Regions from separate parts of the Dickeya lacustris genome, predicted to be linked through region 1. Evidence: predicted binding sites of a transcription regulator. Region 1 holds the regulator's gene; each other region holds the start of a gene.
What was found. Region 1 encodes PurR, which represses purine synthesis genes. Its sites were predicted from a motif close to CANGCAAACGTTTGCNTG; they were not measured.
Positions count from the first base shown of each region.

Region 1 (4,638 bases):
GCGGTAACAGCACGTCAGTCAACGCCAGCAAATAACCGATGGGCAGCCCCAGCATCCAATAGGCGATAAACGTGATGAAAAAAATCGCGCGGGTGTCTTTATATCCGCGCAGTACGCCGCTGCCGATAGTCTGTATCGCATCAGAAATCTGATAAACCGCAGCCAGTAACATCAAATGAGAGGCCATCGCGACCACCGCCGGGTCTTTGTTATAGAGCATCGCGATAGGTTCACGCAGTGTAATGGTAAAAATCGCGGTACAGATAGCCAGAAGAATACCGGTGAAAATACTGGTATGGGCGGCGATGCGGGCGGCATCGACAGCCTTTTCCCCCAAACGGTGGCCAACGCGGATGGTGGCCGCTACGCCAACGGATAACGGCAATACGAACATGAGCGAGCTGAAGTTGAGGGCGATTTGATGCCCGGCGACATCCACCACGCCTAACGGCAATACCAGCAATGCGACAATGGCGAACAGCGTCACTTCAAATAACATGGCCAGAGCAATGGGCAACCCCAGACCCGACAAGCGTTTTAATACGGCCCAGTCGGGCTGCAACTGTTTTTTCTGCCGCCGGATATCCTTTAACCAATATGCGTGTCGCGAATAAAGTGCCATGAGCAACATCATTATCCAGTAGACCGAAGCCGTCGCAACCCCACAGCCAACGCCGCCGAGTTCAGGCATGCCAAACTTGCCGTGGATAAACACGTAGTTGATAGGAATATTGATCAATAAACCAATGAAACCGATAACCATACCCGGCTGTGTTTTGGATAACCCCTCACACTGGCTGCGCAGCACCTGATAGAACAGGTAGCCTGGAGCACCCCACAGTAGCGCATGTAAATATTTGATGGCTTTATCCGCCAATTCGGGAGCGCCATCATGCATCAGGCGAATAACATATTGCCCTTGATAAAGTACAAACATGGTGGCGACAGCGATAATAGCGGCCAGTATAAACGCCTGCTGGGTTTGATGGGCGATACGCTCCCGCCGGCCTGAGCCATTCAGATTCGCGACAACCGGGGTGAGCGCCATTAATAAGCCATGCCCAAATTAGAATCACCGGCAACCAGATGGAGGTGCCCACGGCAACGGCAGCCATATCGGTCGCGCTATACGAGCCTGCCATGATGGTATCCACCACACCCATTGAGGTTTGCGAGACTTGCGCAATAATGACGGGAATGGCCAGCGCCAGCAAATGACGCGCTTCTGCTAAATACTTCTGCACAACAACCTTCCTAGAACAGGATTGAGAGGGATCTCGGCACGAGAAAGACAATCATCCTTTATTTCGTAAAAAAAGATAATGCATTGTAACGATTTAACGGTGTTAAACCAATGCCTGTGCTATGCCGTCTGTTCCGTTTGGTTTTCCTGTCAATCTGGTGCACACTGCCGTGCATTCGATGAATGCGTTTTCAGGCGTTATTCCGATCATCGGATAAGCGCCAAGGTTGCATCCATCGCGTTTTATGACCCGATTCAGGAGAGCAGAACACCATCATGTTTACCGGTATTGTTCAAGGCACGGCGACAGTCGTGTCTGTTGATGAAAAACCCAATTTTCGCACTCACGTCATCCAACTGCCTGCTGAACTGCTGCCTGGACTTGAGCCGGGCGCTTCTGTGGCGCATAACGGCTGTTGTTTGACCGTAACCGAGATTAACGGCGATTGCGTCAGCTTTGATTTAATCAAAGAGACATTACGCTTGACTAACCTGGGCGAGATTAACGTCGGCGACAGCGTGAATGTTGAGCGTGCGGCCAAATATGGCGATGAAATCGGTGGGCATGTCATGTCCGGCCATATTATGTGTACGGCAGAGGTTGTGAAGATCCTGACCTCAGAAAATAACCATCAGATTTGGTTCCGCCTGTCGGATACCAGCCTGATGAAATATGTTTTGCATAAAGGGTTTATTGGTATTGACGGCATTAGTCTGACGGTGGGTGAAGTCACTCGCAGTCGTTTCTGTGTGCATTTGATCCCTGAAACACTGCAACGTACCACGCTGGGGAAAAAGCGGCTTGGCGATCGCATCAATATTGAAAATTGACCCGCAAACACAAGCGATAGTCGATTCCGTTGAGCGTGTGATGGCGGCCCAACAAGCCCGGCAGCAGGCAGAGGCAGAGGCAGCGCAAGACGAATAACCTTAACCCGGCGGCAAAGGGCAAAGAATGTGCCTGAGCCGCCGGTTGAGGCCTCAGTGAGAAACCTGGGCTCTTGCGCTGTCAAGCGGTTAGCGCGCGCAACGCACAGTCAGAACAAATGCACAGTCAGGACAGTTGGCGAGCCGTTGGCATAGCTATCTGGCAGCGTCAGATGATGGTTGTTGTCGTCAAAAACCATGACCGGAGTGTGGCTGCCAGCGCTGGTCATGGTTTTTCCTGACCAGCCGGGACTGGCGCGGTATTAGCGCCGATAGTCGAGGAAGGGGCCATCGCCGACAGAGCGACGCTCAATGAGCGTCGGGTGGACTTCAATGGTCTGCGCTTCCTCACGTTTGCTGGTAATGCGATCCAGCAACATTGAGAATGCGGCTTGTCCGAGACGCTCTTTCGGTTGATGGATAGTGGTGAGCGCCGGCGTGAAATAACGGGCGTGGCGAACATTGTCATACCCTATCACCGAAATATCCTGCGGAACCCGCAATCCCAGCTCATCTGCGGCACAAATCGCGCCCATCGCCATGATATCGCCGCCACAGAATACCGCCGTCGGGCGATGCTTTTGCGCCAGAATTTGGTGCATGGCCTTATAGCCGGATTCCGGTTCGAAATCGCCTTGCACCACCCATTCTTCGCGTATCGTAATTTCCGCTTCCTTCAACGCCTTGAGAAAGCCCAGATAGCGACCGCTGCCGGTATTACGTTCCTGCGAGCCAGGGATTGCGCCAATATCACGGTGGCCCCGTTCAATCAGGTAACGGCCAGCCATGTAGCCGCCGGTGAAGGCATTATCGATGATGGTGTCGGTAAAATCGCTGTGCGCTTCCCCCCAGTCCATGACGACCATCGGGATATGGCGGTAGTCAGCCAGCATGGATAACAGCGCGGGTGGGTATTCGGCACACATGACTAATAAGCCATCAACGCGCTTTTGCGCCAGCATGGACAAATAAGCGCGCTGTTTATCCAGATTATTGTGGGAGTTACACAGAATGAGGGTGTAGCCTCTGGCGTAACAGCTATTTTCGACGGCTTCGATAATTTCAGCAAAATAGGGCGCTTCACTTGAGGTGGCCAGCAACCCGATAGACTTGGTGTGATTCACTTTCAGGCTGCGCGCCACCGCGCTTGGTGAGTAGTGCAATTCCTTGATGGCTGCACGCACCGCAGCTTTGGTTTCTTCGGCGACGAAACGTGTTTTATTGATCACGTGTGATACGGTTGTGGTTGAAACGCCTGCGCGCTTTGCCACATCTTTAATCGTTGCCATCTCAAGTGACTCCTGAACAGTTGTAACAGCAACGCATCTGTTACAGCAGTAAATATGTTGTTAATCGTTTGCCTGCGTGAATTCATCTCCAGCCAGATAGCAAGGCACGATTTCAGGTGGAGATATGCCGAAGTGTCGCCGGAGGGGAGGCCGGGAGGCGGCCAACGCAGTGCATACAGTAAACTGCGAATTCTGGCCGATCTAGATCAAAAGTGGAAGAAATAATTCGTGTTATCTCTGTGATGAGGAAAGCGGTTTTTTTAACGCTGTTTCATATAATGAAAAACTGGTTATATTTATCGTCGGTGTATATTCATTGTGATGTGATAACCCGCCGTTTCGTCAAATACAGGAGCATGTTTATGGATACTAATTTGAAGATGTCGTTATTCACAACGGCCGTTGCGCTGGCGGTGATTGTGGTGTTCAGCATGAATGCTGTATTGAATTAACGCCGTATTGTCCGGCTGACGCGTTCTTGCTGGCCGGGCAATCTCAGTGCGCTAACGGCAGACGGCTTGTACAGAAGTGCATCGAGAGTGGATGGAGCGCGAATGAAATGAGAGTCATCGAGCGTCGTGGGCCATAACCGTAACCCGCCATCAAGCCGTATTACCGCGCTAAAGGTGTGATTTTTAATCGCTGTATCAACGAATTGTCTTCGGTGTCACCACGCGGCGTGCGCCGACGTAGTGATCCTGCCAGTAGTCTTCACTCAGTTTGCTGATTTTTATATCAGAGCCGGTGCGGGGCGACTGAATAAAGCGGCCATTGCCAAGATAAACGCCGACGTGATCGGCGGCACCTCGGTTGGTAATTCTGAAAAATACCAGATCCCCGCTCTCCAATTCATTTTTCTTGATAGGGGCGGCATCGCGCAGATGGAACATCTCGTTAGCGGTGCGAGGAATCGGGATTTTCACCACATCTTTGTAGGCGTAATACACTAATCCGCTGCAATCAAAACCAGAATAGGGCGATGAGCCACCCCAGTGATAAGGCTTGCCAATCTGACTCATCAGCTTATTCATCGCTGTCTGCTTGGCATGCTGATAACGCTTTTGATGCGCCGGATTCATGGCAATAACGGACTTGTTCTGTGTGTCTTTTTTGTTCTTACCGTGATGCGCGCTGGCGGCTAACTCTTCGCTATGAGTGCTGGATTTACCTTTGTGATTT
Region 1 is NZ_CP114280.1:865,030-869,667, reverse strand. Features, by position in the region: partial or broken gene O1Q98_RS03930 (MATE family efflux transporter) at 1-1,244, opposite strand, end outside; partial or broken gene O1Q98_RS03925 (riboflavin synthase subunit alpha) at 1,520-2,171, shown strand; gene purR (HTH-type transcriptional repressor PurR) at 2,434-3,459, opposite strand; gene cydH (cytochrome bd-I oxidase subunit CydH) at 3,822-3,911, shown strand; gene O1Q98_RS03910 (C40 family peptidase) at 4,107-4,638, opposite strand, start outside.

Region 2 (4,638 bases), 1.3 Mb from region 1:
CCTTGTAAATCCGGTTCACCATTCGCTACCCACTCCTCCGGCGGGACGATGCCTTGCTCCTGTAGCGCCTGCTGCCAGCCGATGTAGCGTTCCGCCACATCTTCAATCGGATGGCTGGAGCGAAGATAACCAATGCGCGTGTGTCCTTGCTGTAACAGCATGCGCGTGGCCATCATTGCGCCGCTAACGTTATCCAGACTGACACAGCGATGCGGGTAGCCGGGCAACAGTCGATTAATCAGCACCATGCCCGGTACTTGTTCCATAAATTTGGCCAGCTCATCATCTGACAGCGCTTTTGCGTGCACAATCAGTGCATTGCAACGCTGGCGAATTAACACTTCAATGGCATGGCGCTCTTTTTCTTCCTGATGATAGGAGTTGTTGATCAGGACATGTTTTTGCAGCCGCTGCGCAACGGTATCCACGGCTTTGACCATGGCGCCAAAGAACGGGTCGGATACGTCCATCACGACCACGCCGATGGTATCGCTCACCTGCGTGGCTAACGCCTGTGCGTTAGCATTGGGGCGATACCCCAGCTGTTCGACCATTTGCATCACCCGTTCCCGTGTTTGCTGAGTGACGGTACTGCTGTTATTCAACACACGGGATACGGTAGCGATTGAAACGCCCGCCTGACGTGCGACATCACGGATGGTAATCATCAATACTCACCACAAAGGAAGAGAGTTCACAAAGGCGACCCGGGAGGAGCGCATGACTATTTTGTCAGGGGGGATGAAGAGACTGCGTGAGTCAGGTCACAACCATGAAAACGGTTACATACAATTCTGTAACCTTTGTGACGAAGGTCATTCTCGATGAAAAACGATGTTTTTGAGGAAAAACGGTGCTCCCGAGGAAGAATTACGCTCTCGATGAAAAGCGACACGTTGAGGGATATTGCCTGGAGAATGTTGCGAGTGAGATGACGCCTTGAGAATCGTCTCAGGGCGTCAGGCATAAAAACAGCCGGGGCGCTATTACTGTTTAGCCACTAACCTCCGCTTTTCAGCCACTACTCTTCAGCCGCGTAGCCGCTGGCCGGAAGGGGGTGCTCATCAAGCCAGGCCGTATTATCGCGCAGCGCCAGACGCCCGGCCAGAAACCAACCGACGACCAGCGGGTAGATGCTGTGTTCCTGCGTTTGCACCCGTTCTTGCACATCCTGCTCGCTATCGCCGGGGAAAACCGGCACTTTGGCCTGTAAAATGACCGGGCCGCCGTCAAGCTCCTCCGTCACGAAGTGGACGGACGTGCCGTGCTCGCTATCGCCATTTTCCAGCGCTTTGCGGTGGGTGTGAAGGCCTGGGTATTTCGGCAGCAGCGAGGGGTGGATGTTGAGCATCCGCCCCAGAAAACGGGCGACAAATCCGGCGCTCAGGATCCGCATATAGCCAGCCAGCACCACCACATCGGGCTGGTATTTCTCGATTTCTGTCGCCAGCGCGTCATCAAAGTCGGCGCGGCTGGGGTAATCGCTCGCCTGTAGCGCATGCGTTGCTATACCGGCATCACGCGCTCGCTGTAAACCCAATGCATCCGAATTATTGCTCAAGACCGCCGTAATTTTCCCGGCGATACGGCCTTGCTCGCAGGCGTCAATTAACGCCTGCAAGTTACTTCCCTGGCCTGAAATCAGGACAACGATGTTTTTCATCACTGGATGACCACGGTTTCTCCGCCATCAGTGCGGGTAATGACACCGATGTTCCAGGCGGTTTCACCGTTGCTGGTAAGGTGAGCGATAGCGTTCTCGGCCTGTTCGGCAGGCAGTGCGATTATCATGCCTACGCCGCAGTTAAAGGTGCGGTACATTTCGTGGCGGCTAACGTTGCAGGTTTGCTGCAACCATTGGAACACAGACGGCCACTGCCAACTGGATTCATTAATCGTCGCTTGCATACCTTCCGGCAGGACGCGCGGAATGTTTTCCCAGAACCCGCCACCGGTCAGATGAGAAATGGCGTGTACCTCTACGTTTTCGATCAGTGACAATACTGATTTGACGTAAATTTTCGTCGGGGCCAGCAGGTGGTCAGCCAGCGGTTTACCGTCGAGTTCAACGTTATCGGGATCGGTATTGCTGACCTCGAGAATCTTACGAATTAATGAGTAGCCATTAGAGTGCGGGCCGCTGGACGCGAGCGCAATCAGCGCATCGCCTTCGCGTACCAGACTGCCATCAATGATTTCTGACTTCTCAACCACGCCGACACAGAAACCGGCAACATCATAATCTTCACCGTGGTACATGCCGGGCATTTCTGCGGTTTCACCGCCGACCAACGCGCAGCCTGACTGCTTACAGCCTTCGGCAATACCGGTAATCACGCGGGTTGCGGTGTCTACATCCAGCTTACCTGTGGCGTAGTAATCGAGGAAGAACAGCGGTTCAGCCCCTTGAACGACCAGGTCGTTCACACACATCGCCACCAGATCGATACCAATCGTGTCATGACGCTGCAAGTCCATCGCCAGACGCAGTTTGGTGCCGACACCATCAGTACCGGAAACCAGTACCGGTTCGCGGTATTTTTGCGGCAAGGCGCACAGCGCACCGAAACCGCCCAAGCCTCCCATAACTTCCGGGCGACGGGTCTGTTTCACTACACCTTTAATACGGTCTACTAATGCATTGCCAGCATCAATATCTACGCCTGCGTCTTTATAGCTGAGAGAGGTTTTGTCGGTCACTGCGGAGTCCCCACGGAGGTTACGATTGGTTTAAAAAATGGAGCGGGCTCATTCTAACAGCGTAAGCAAACGTTTGCGAGCGGTGTCTTTGCTCCGGCAGGTTTCATGGGTATCCACCCGATAGACTGGCTTGCATTGGGAATCGACAGGGAATTTCCCTCTTGGCTTGATTTGGATCAGCCCAGAGTCTATGGCACTTATTTCAAAAAGCGGTATAATCCCGCGATTTTTTTGGCCGCCAACCGCCGATGGGGAGAAAAGTAATGAAGATCGTCGAGGTAAAACACCCGCTTGTCAAACATAAACTGGGTCTGATGCGTGAGCATGACATCAGCACCAAACGTTTTCGCGAACTGGCATCGGAAGTCGGCAGTTTGCTGACTTATGAAGCCACTGCCGATCTGGCAACGGAGAAAGTGACCATCGAGGGTTGGTGTGGCCCGGTTGAAATTGATCAGATAAAAGGTAAGAAGATTACCGTCGTGCCGATTCTGCGTGCCGGCCTTGGCATGATGGAAGGGGTGCTGGAAAACGTTCCCAGCGCGCGTATCAGTGTGGTGGGGATGTATCGTGATGAACAAACGCTGGAGCCGGTGCCTTATTTCCAGAAACTGGCGTCTAACATTGATGAGCGTATGGCGCTGGTGGTTGACCCGATGTTGGCGACCGGTGGTTCCATGATTGCCACTATTGATTTGCTGAAAAAAGCCGGTTGTCAGAGCATTAAGGTGCTGGTGTTGGTTGCCGCGCCCGAGGGCATTGCCGCGCTGGAAAAAGCCCATCCTGATATTGAGCTCTACACGGCCTCCATCGACAAAGGTCTCAATGAACACGGTTATATCATGCCGGGCCTGGGCGATGCGGGCGATAAGTTGTTTGGAACCAAGTGATCTTTAAAAGCCGACTATCGAGTCGGCTTTTTTTTGCGTATGCCAACAGGGCCGTCGTGCCTACGCCCGGCGTTCGCATGCTTACCACGGATGGCGATATTTTGCAGCGCCTGTTATTGACGACAGGGCTGACATTTCTGCCGGATACCCCGGTAATTGCATGACATACAGAGGAAAATAAGATGACTCGTCGCGCTATTGGCGTCAGTGAACGACCCCCGCTTTTGCAAACGATTCCGTTAAGCTTTCAGCACCTGTTTGCCATGTTTGGCGCCACGGTGTTGGTGCCGATGTTGTTCAAGATAAACCCGGCGACGGTGTTGCTGTTCAACGGTATTGGTACTTTGCTGTATCTGTTTATCTGTAAAGGGAAAATTCCGGCTTATCTTGGCTCCAGCTTTGCGTTTCTCTCACCGGTGTTTCTGCTGCTGCCTCAGGGGTATGAAGTGGCGTTGGGTGGGTTTATTTTGTGTGGCGCGCTGTTTTGCCTGGTCGCGTTGGTGGTAAAAAAAGCCGGAACGGGCTGGCTGGATGTGATTTTCCCTCCGGCTGCGATGGGGGCGATTGTTGCTGTCATCGGTCTGGAACTGGCGGGCGTGGCGGCTAACATGGCCGGGTTGCTACCAGCCGCCGGTGTGGAAATGGACAGCAAAACTGTGACGGTCTCGCTGGTGACGCTGGCGGTCACGGTGCTGGGGTCGGTACTGTTTCGCGGTTTTCTGGCTATCATTCCTATCCTGATTGGCGTGTTGGTGGGCTATGCCCTTGCCTTTGTGATGGGAATGGTGGATTTAACGCCGATTGCTCAGGCTCACTGGTTTGCACTGCCGACGTTTTATACGCCGCGTTTTGAATGGGTCGCGATGCTGACGGTATTACCGGCTGCATTAGTGGTGATAGCCGAGCATATTGGTCATCTGGTGGTGACGGCCAATATTGTGAAGCGCGATCTGGTGAAAGATCCCGGTTTGCATCGCTCTCTGTTCGCCAACGGCGTATCCACCATACTCTCCGGCTTCTTTGGTTCAACGCCGAACACCACTTATGG
Region 2 is NZ_CP114280.1:3,888,385-3,893,022, forward strand. Features, by position in the region: gene galS (HTH-type transcriptional regulator GalS) at 1-668, opposite strand, end outside; gene purN (phosphoribosylglycinamide formyltransferase) at 1,022-1,663, opposite strand; gene purM (phosphoribosylformylglycinamidine cyclo-ligase) at 1,663-2,700, opposite strand; gene upp (uracil phosphoribosyltransferase) at 2,964-3,590, shown strand; gene uraA (uracil permease) at 3,773-4,638, shown strand, end outside.
Region 2: the regulator PurR is predicted to act here: its motif matches at 2,763-2,780, upstream of purM (phosphoribosylformylglycinamidine cyclo-ligase).

Region 3 (4,638 bases), 2.1 Mb from region 1:
TCAGCGATAACTGCATCTGTTGGAGGTTTTCACCCAAAATACCGATCTCATTACGACCCAGATTTTCAGCCGGATGCGTCAAATCCCCTTGAGCGATACGTTGAATGCGCGTCATCAATACATTAATCGGCACCAGAATCGCTTTACGGACAACCAGATAGGTCAACACCGCCAGCAAAATGGCCAGTGCAAACGAAATCCCCATCAGGATATTGCCCAACTGCGAGTTTGCCGCCGCCTGGGAATTAATACTGTTGGCGTGATCCGTCAGATACTTCACTTCCTTACGTACCTGAATAGCATAGTTAGTGTCTAACTGGCGGCCGAGCGTAGTTTCTATTTCGATGGTGCTTTCAAATTCACCGTTACGAACAAAGCCAACCATCGGCATCATCACCTTATCGCGATACGCCACGTAGTTTGCCGTTAGCTCGGCATCCAGCGCTTTTTCCTCATCTGATTTATCCGTACGGGACATATAATCATCAAAGCGTTTCTGCGAGCTTTTGATACGATCCACGCCTTCATTAAAGGATTTACTGTACGCATCCTGATCGCCAATACGTGACGCTGCCACAGCCTGCACTAATAGCTGACGGGAAACACGGAAGTTATCCATACTGCTGCTGATGCCGGCACGAATATCCGATACCAGATTCGCTCTTTCCAGCGATACATTACTCTGTTTAAGAAAATAACTCGCTGTACCAATCGAGATCGCAAACAGCACCAGAATAATAGTGAGCAATGTAATAAAGAGCGTCACAAGACGAATGTTGTTTATCGAAGAAATAGTCCCTTTTTGGTTTACCATTCTGATTTCTCACTTTCACCACGAGATGCTAATCACTTCCGCTGCCATCAGCAGCGAAAGCACGTATACCTGTAACACTTCACGCCCCCCTGATGTGGCTTCCGCTGGCCTGCCTGATGGCATACCCCATCTGACTGACGGCGGCCGCCGCATTTGGGTAACGAGAATGAATGTCATATAAAGTAGCGCTGCCACATACAGCATTTCCTGAGAAAACGTGACGGTAACGACGCCACGACCGGTTATCGAATGCGTCACAAAACACGTCAACCAGGAAAAACGAAACAATATTTCAATTTAATTATTTTGTCGTTTCTTTAAAAAAGAAAAGCGGTTATAACTTTATCATGCACGGTGGATGAGTGGACAGTACAAATCATCCGGTTCCTTGTGTGCGATCTCATTCTGAGAATTAAAATAATGTAATTGCCTAAAATTATCGTAACCGTTGTCATAAAACATTGTGCGGCAGCACTAAATTCGCTGATTGTGCGCGTAAATAGCGGCTCACTGACGGCAGGCAAAAAAAGTAAAAAAATACGCCTAAAGTGCGTCGTTCATACCCTTATCGTAAGCAAGTGGTTGATGATAATAAGATATGTATGTCTTCAATGCGCAGTGATAAGAGGGCGTGTATTCGGTTATATTCGCCATATTGCAAACAATAAAAAGCCAGCCGTTATCAGGCTGGCTTTTTGCTGCGCCCCGCTACGGGGGCAGCACATCACTGACGCTTAATAGAGCAAGCGGGCGCGAATAGTACCAGGAATGGACTTCATCAGCTGTAATGCGGTGTCTGCGCCATCCGTTTCTACATCGATTACCACGTAGCCGATTTCCGGGCTGGTTTGCAGATACTGCGCGGCAATGTTAATGCCCTGTTCTGCAAAGATATGGTTAATCTGCGTCATGATACCCGGTCGATTTTCATGGATATGCAACAGACGGCTAGCCCGATCGCCATGCGCAGGTAATGAAACTTCAGGGAAGTTAACCGCTGACAAGGTGGAACCATTGTCCGAATATTTCGCCAGTTTTCCGGCGACTTCATCACCGATGTTGACCTGCGCTTCTTCCGTCGAACCACCGATATGTGGCGTCAGGATGACGTTATCGAATTCACACAACGGTGACAGGAACGGGTCTGCGTTGGTGGCAGGCTCTTGTGGGAACACATCAATCGCTGCGCCAGACAGGTGCTTGCTGGTCAATGCGTCGCTCAGGGCCGGGATATCCACTACAGTACCACGGGAGGCGTTGATAAGAATGGCACCCGGCTTCATCAGCGCCAGTTCATTAGCGCCAATCATATTTTGCGTACTGTCGGTTTCCGGCACATGCAGACTGACAACATCGCTCATGTTCAGCAAATCAGACAGATGGCGTACCTGCTGGGCATTACCTAATGGCAATTTGCTTTCAATATCATAGAAATAGACATACATCCCCAGGCTTTCGGCCAGAATGCCTAATTGTGTACCTATATGCCCATAACCGATGATCCCAAGCTTTTTGCCACGCGCTTCGAAACAACCTACGGCTTGTTTATGCCACACGCCGCGATGAGCTTTGGCGTTAGCAGCCGGCACACCGCGCAACAGCAACAGCAGTTCGCCTATCACCAACTCGGCAACGGAACGGGTATTGGAAAAAGGTGCGTTGAAAACCGGGATACCACGCTTGGTCGCTGCGGCTAAATCAACCTGGTTCGTACCAATGCAGAAACACCCGACGGCAACCAGCTTCTCTGCGGCAGCGAAAATTTCTTCTGTAAGATGAGTACGCGAACGAATCCCCACAAAATGCGCATCACGAATCGATGCTTTTAGCGCTTCCGTGTCCAGCGCGCCTTTGTGATATTCAATATTGGTGTAACCCGCTGCGCGCAGATTTTCCAGCGCGTTCGGGTGAACCCCTTCCAGCAACAGGAACTTAATCTTGTCTTTTTCCAGTGATACCTTTGCCATTTCCCGACCTTATTTTCAGACTTCAGATGCGACGGTTCAAAAACCAGTCTGTGCAAACATAACAAAAAATACGCACTCGGCAATACAAACGATTGCCTGCCTATCTTCCGGTAATGCCTCGTAGTAACCGTTTCACGGCAAAAAATACTGCCAACCCTTCAGTGAACCACACAGGAATGATACGAAATAAGAAAAGCTAATATTAAGTACCAAAATTGAGCCGTTATGAAAAGCCAGATTTTTTAGATAAAAAAATCCGGCGGCTGTGTTCAGCGGCCGGATGGGTGTGCGTCACGGGCTGTGACGAGATTAACCTGCGCGTGACTTCAGTCGGACGGTTTTCACGCCATCAGCCGTTCCAACCAGCGCCACATCAGCGCCGCGATTTGCAAACAACCCGACGGTAACAACCCCCGCAATGCCGTTAATTCGGTCTTCCATTGCAGCAGCATGCGACAAATCCATATCATGGACATCCAGAATAATATTGCCGTTATCGGTCAACACCCCTTCGCGATAAACGGGCCGTCCACCGAGTATTGTCAACTCGCGAGCAACAGACGCACGCGCCATGGGAATCACCTCTACCGGTAATGGGAAACGCCCCAATACCTCGACTTGCTTGGAAGCGTCCACAATGCAGATAAACTGGCGGGCTATCGAGGCAACAATTTTTTCACGCGTTAATGCAGCGCCACCGCCCTTAATCATCTGCATCTGAGGGTTTATCTCATCTGCGCCATCAACGTAGACATCCAGCACATCCACATCGTTACAGTCAAAAACCGGAATACCCAGGCTTTTTAGTTTCGCGGTAGAGGCATCCGAGCTGGAAACCGCCCCCTCGATTTGATGTTTGATAGAACCCAGCGCGTCAATAAAATGCGCGGCGGTAGACCCCGTACCAACGCCAACAATAGTGCCGGGGCGAACAAAATCGAGTGCAGCCCAGCCAACGGCTTTTTTCAGTTCATCCTGCGTCATAGTGTGTTTATGCCTGTGGGAAAATAGCGACGAAAACGTGTGCGTAGTTATAAAACATGGCTGCGGTAAAAGGGGGCTTTTGTCGCTGGCGGTAAGCGGTATTTAGGTATAAATACGCCAAATGATGTGATTTTTTCGGCGATGCCTCACAAAAATGTGGCATATTGCCAAAATGGTTTTTACGCAAAGGAATACTCATCTCCATGAAACGCCCGGACTATCGCACGCTTCAGGCGCTGGACGCCGTGATCCGTGAGCGCGGCTTTGAACGCGCGGCACAAAAACTTTGTATTACTCAGTCCGCCGTCTCTCAGCGTATAAAACAGCTGGAGAACCTGTTCGGCCAGCCGCTGTTGGTAAGAACCATTCCGCCACGCCCGACCGAGCAAGGCCAGAAACTGTTGGCGCTGTTACATCAAGTGGAATTGCTGGAAGAAGAGTGGCTGGGGAATGAAAACAGCAGTGAGACGCCGCTGTTGCTGTCGCTGGCCGTCAACGCCGACAGCCTCGCGACCTGGCTGCTACCTGCGCTACAGCCGGTACTGGTCGATTCGCCTATCCGACTGAATTTACAGGTTGAAGATGAAACCCGCACTCAGGAACGCCTGCGCCGTGGCGAAGTGGTCGGTGCGGTGAGTATTCAGCCACAGCCGTTACCGAGTTGTCTGGTTGATAAACTGGGCGCGCTCGACTACCTGTTCGTCGCCTCACCGGATTTTGCCAACCGCTATTTCCCGAACGGCGTAACGCGTTCAGCCTTGTTGCGCGCGCCAGCCGTCGCGTTCGACCACCTTGACGACATGCATCAGGCATTTTTACAGCAGAATTTTGACTTACCGCCGGGCAGTGTTCCTTGCCATATCGTCAATTCAT
Region 3 is NZ_CP114280.1:3,128,069-3,132,706, reverse strand. Features, by position in the region: gene O1Q98_RS14245 (methyl-accepting chemotaxis protein) at 1-814, opposite strand, end outside; gene serA (phosphoglycerate dehydrogenase) at 1,549-2,781, opposite strand; gene rpiA (ribose-5-phosphate isomerase RpiA) at 3,091-3,765, opposite strand; gene O1Q98_RS14230 (LysR family transcriptional regulator ArgP) at 3,969-4,638, shown strand, end outside.
Region 3: the regulator PurR is predicted to act here: its motif matches at 2,863-2,880, upstream of serA (phosphoglycerate dehydrogenase).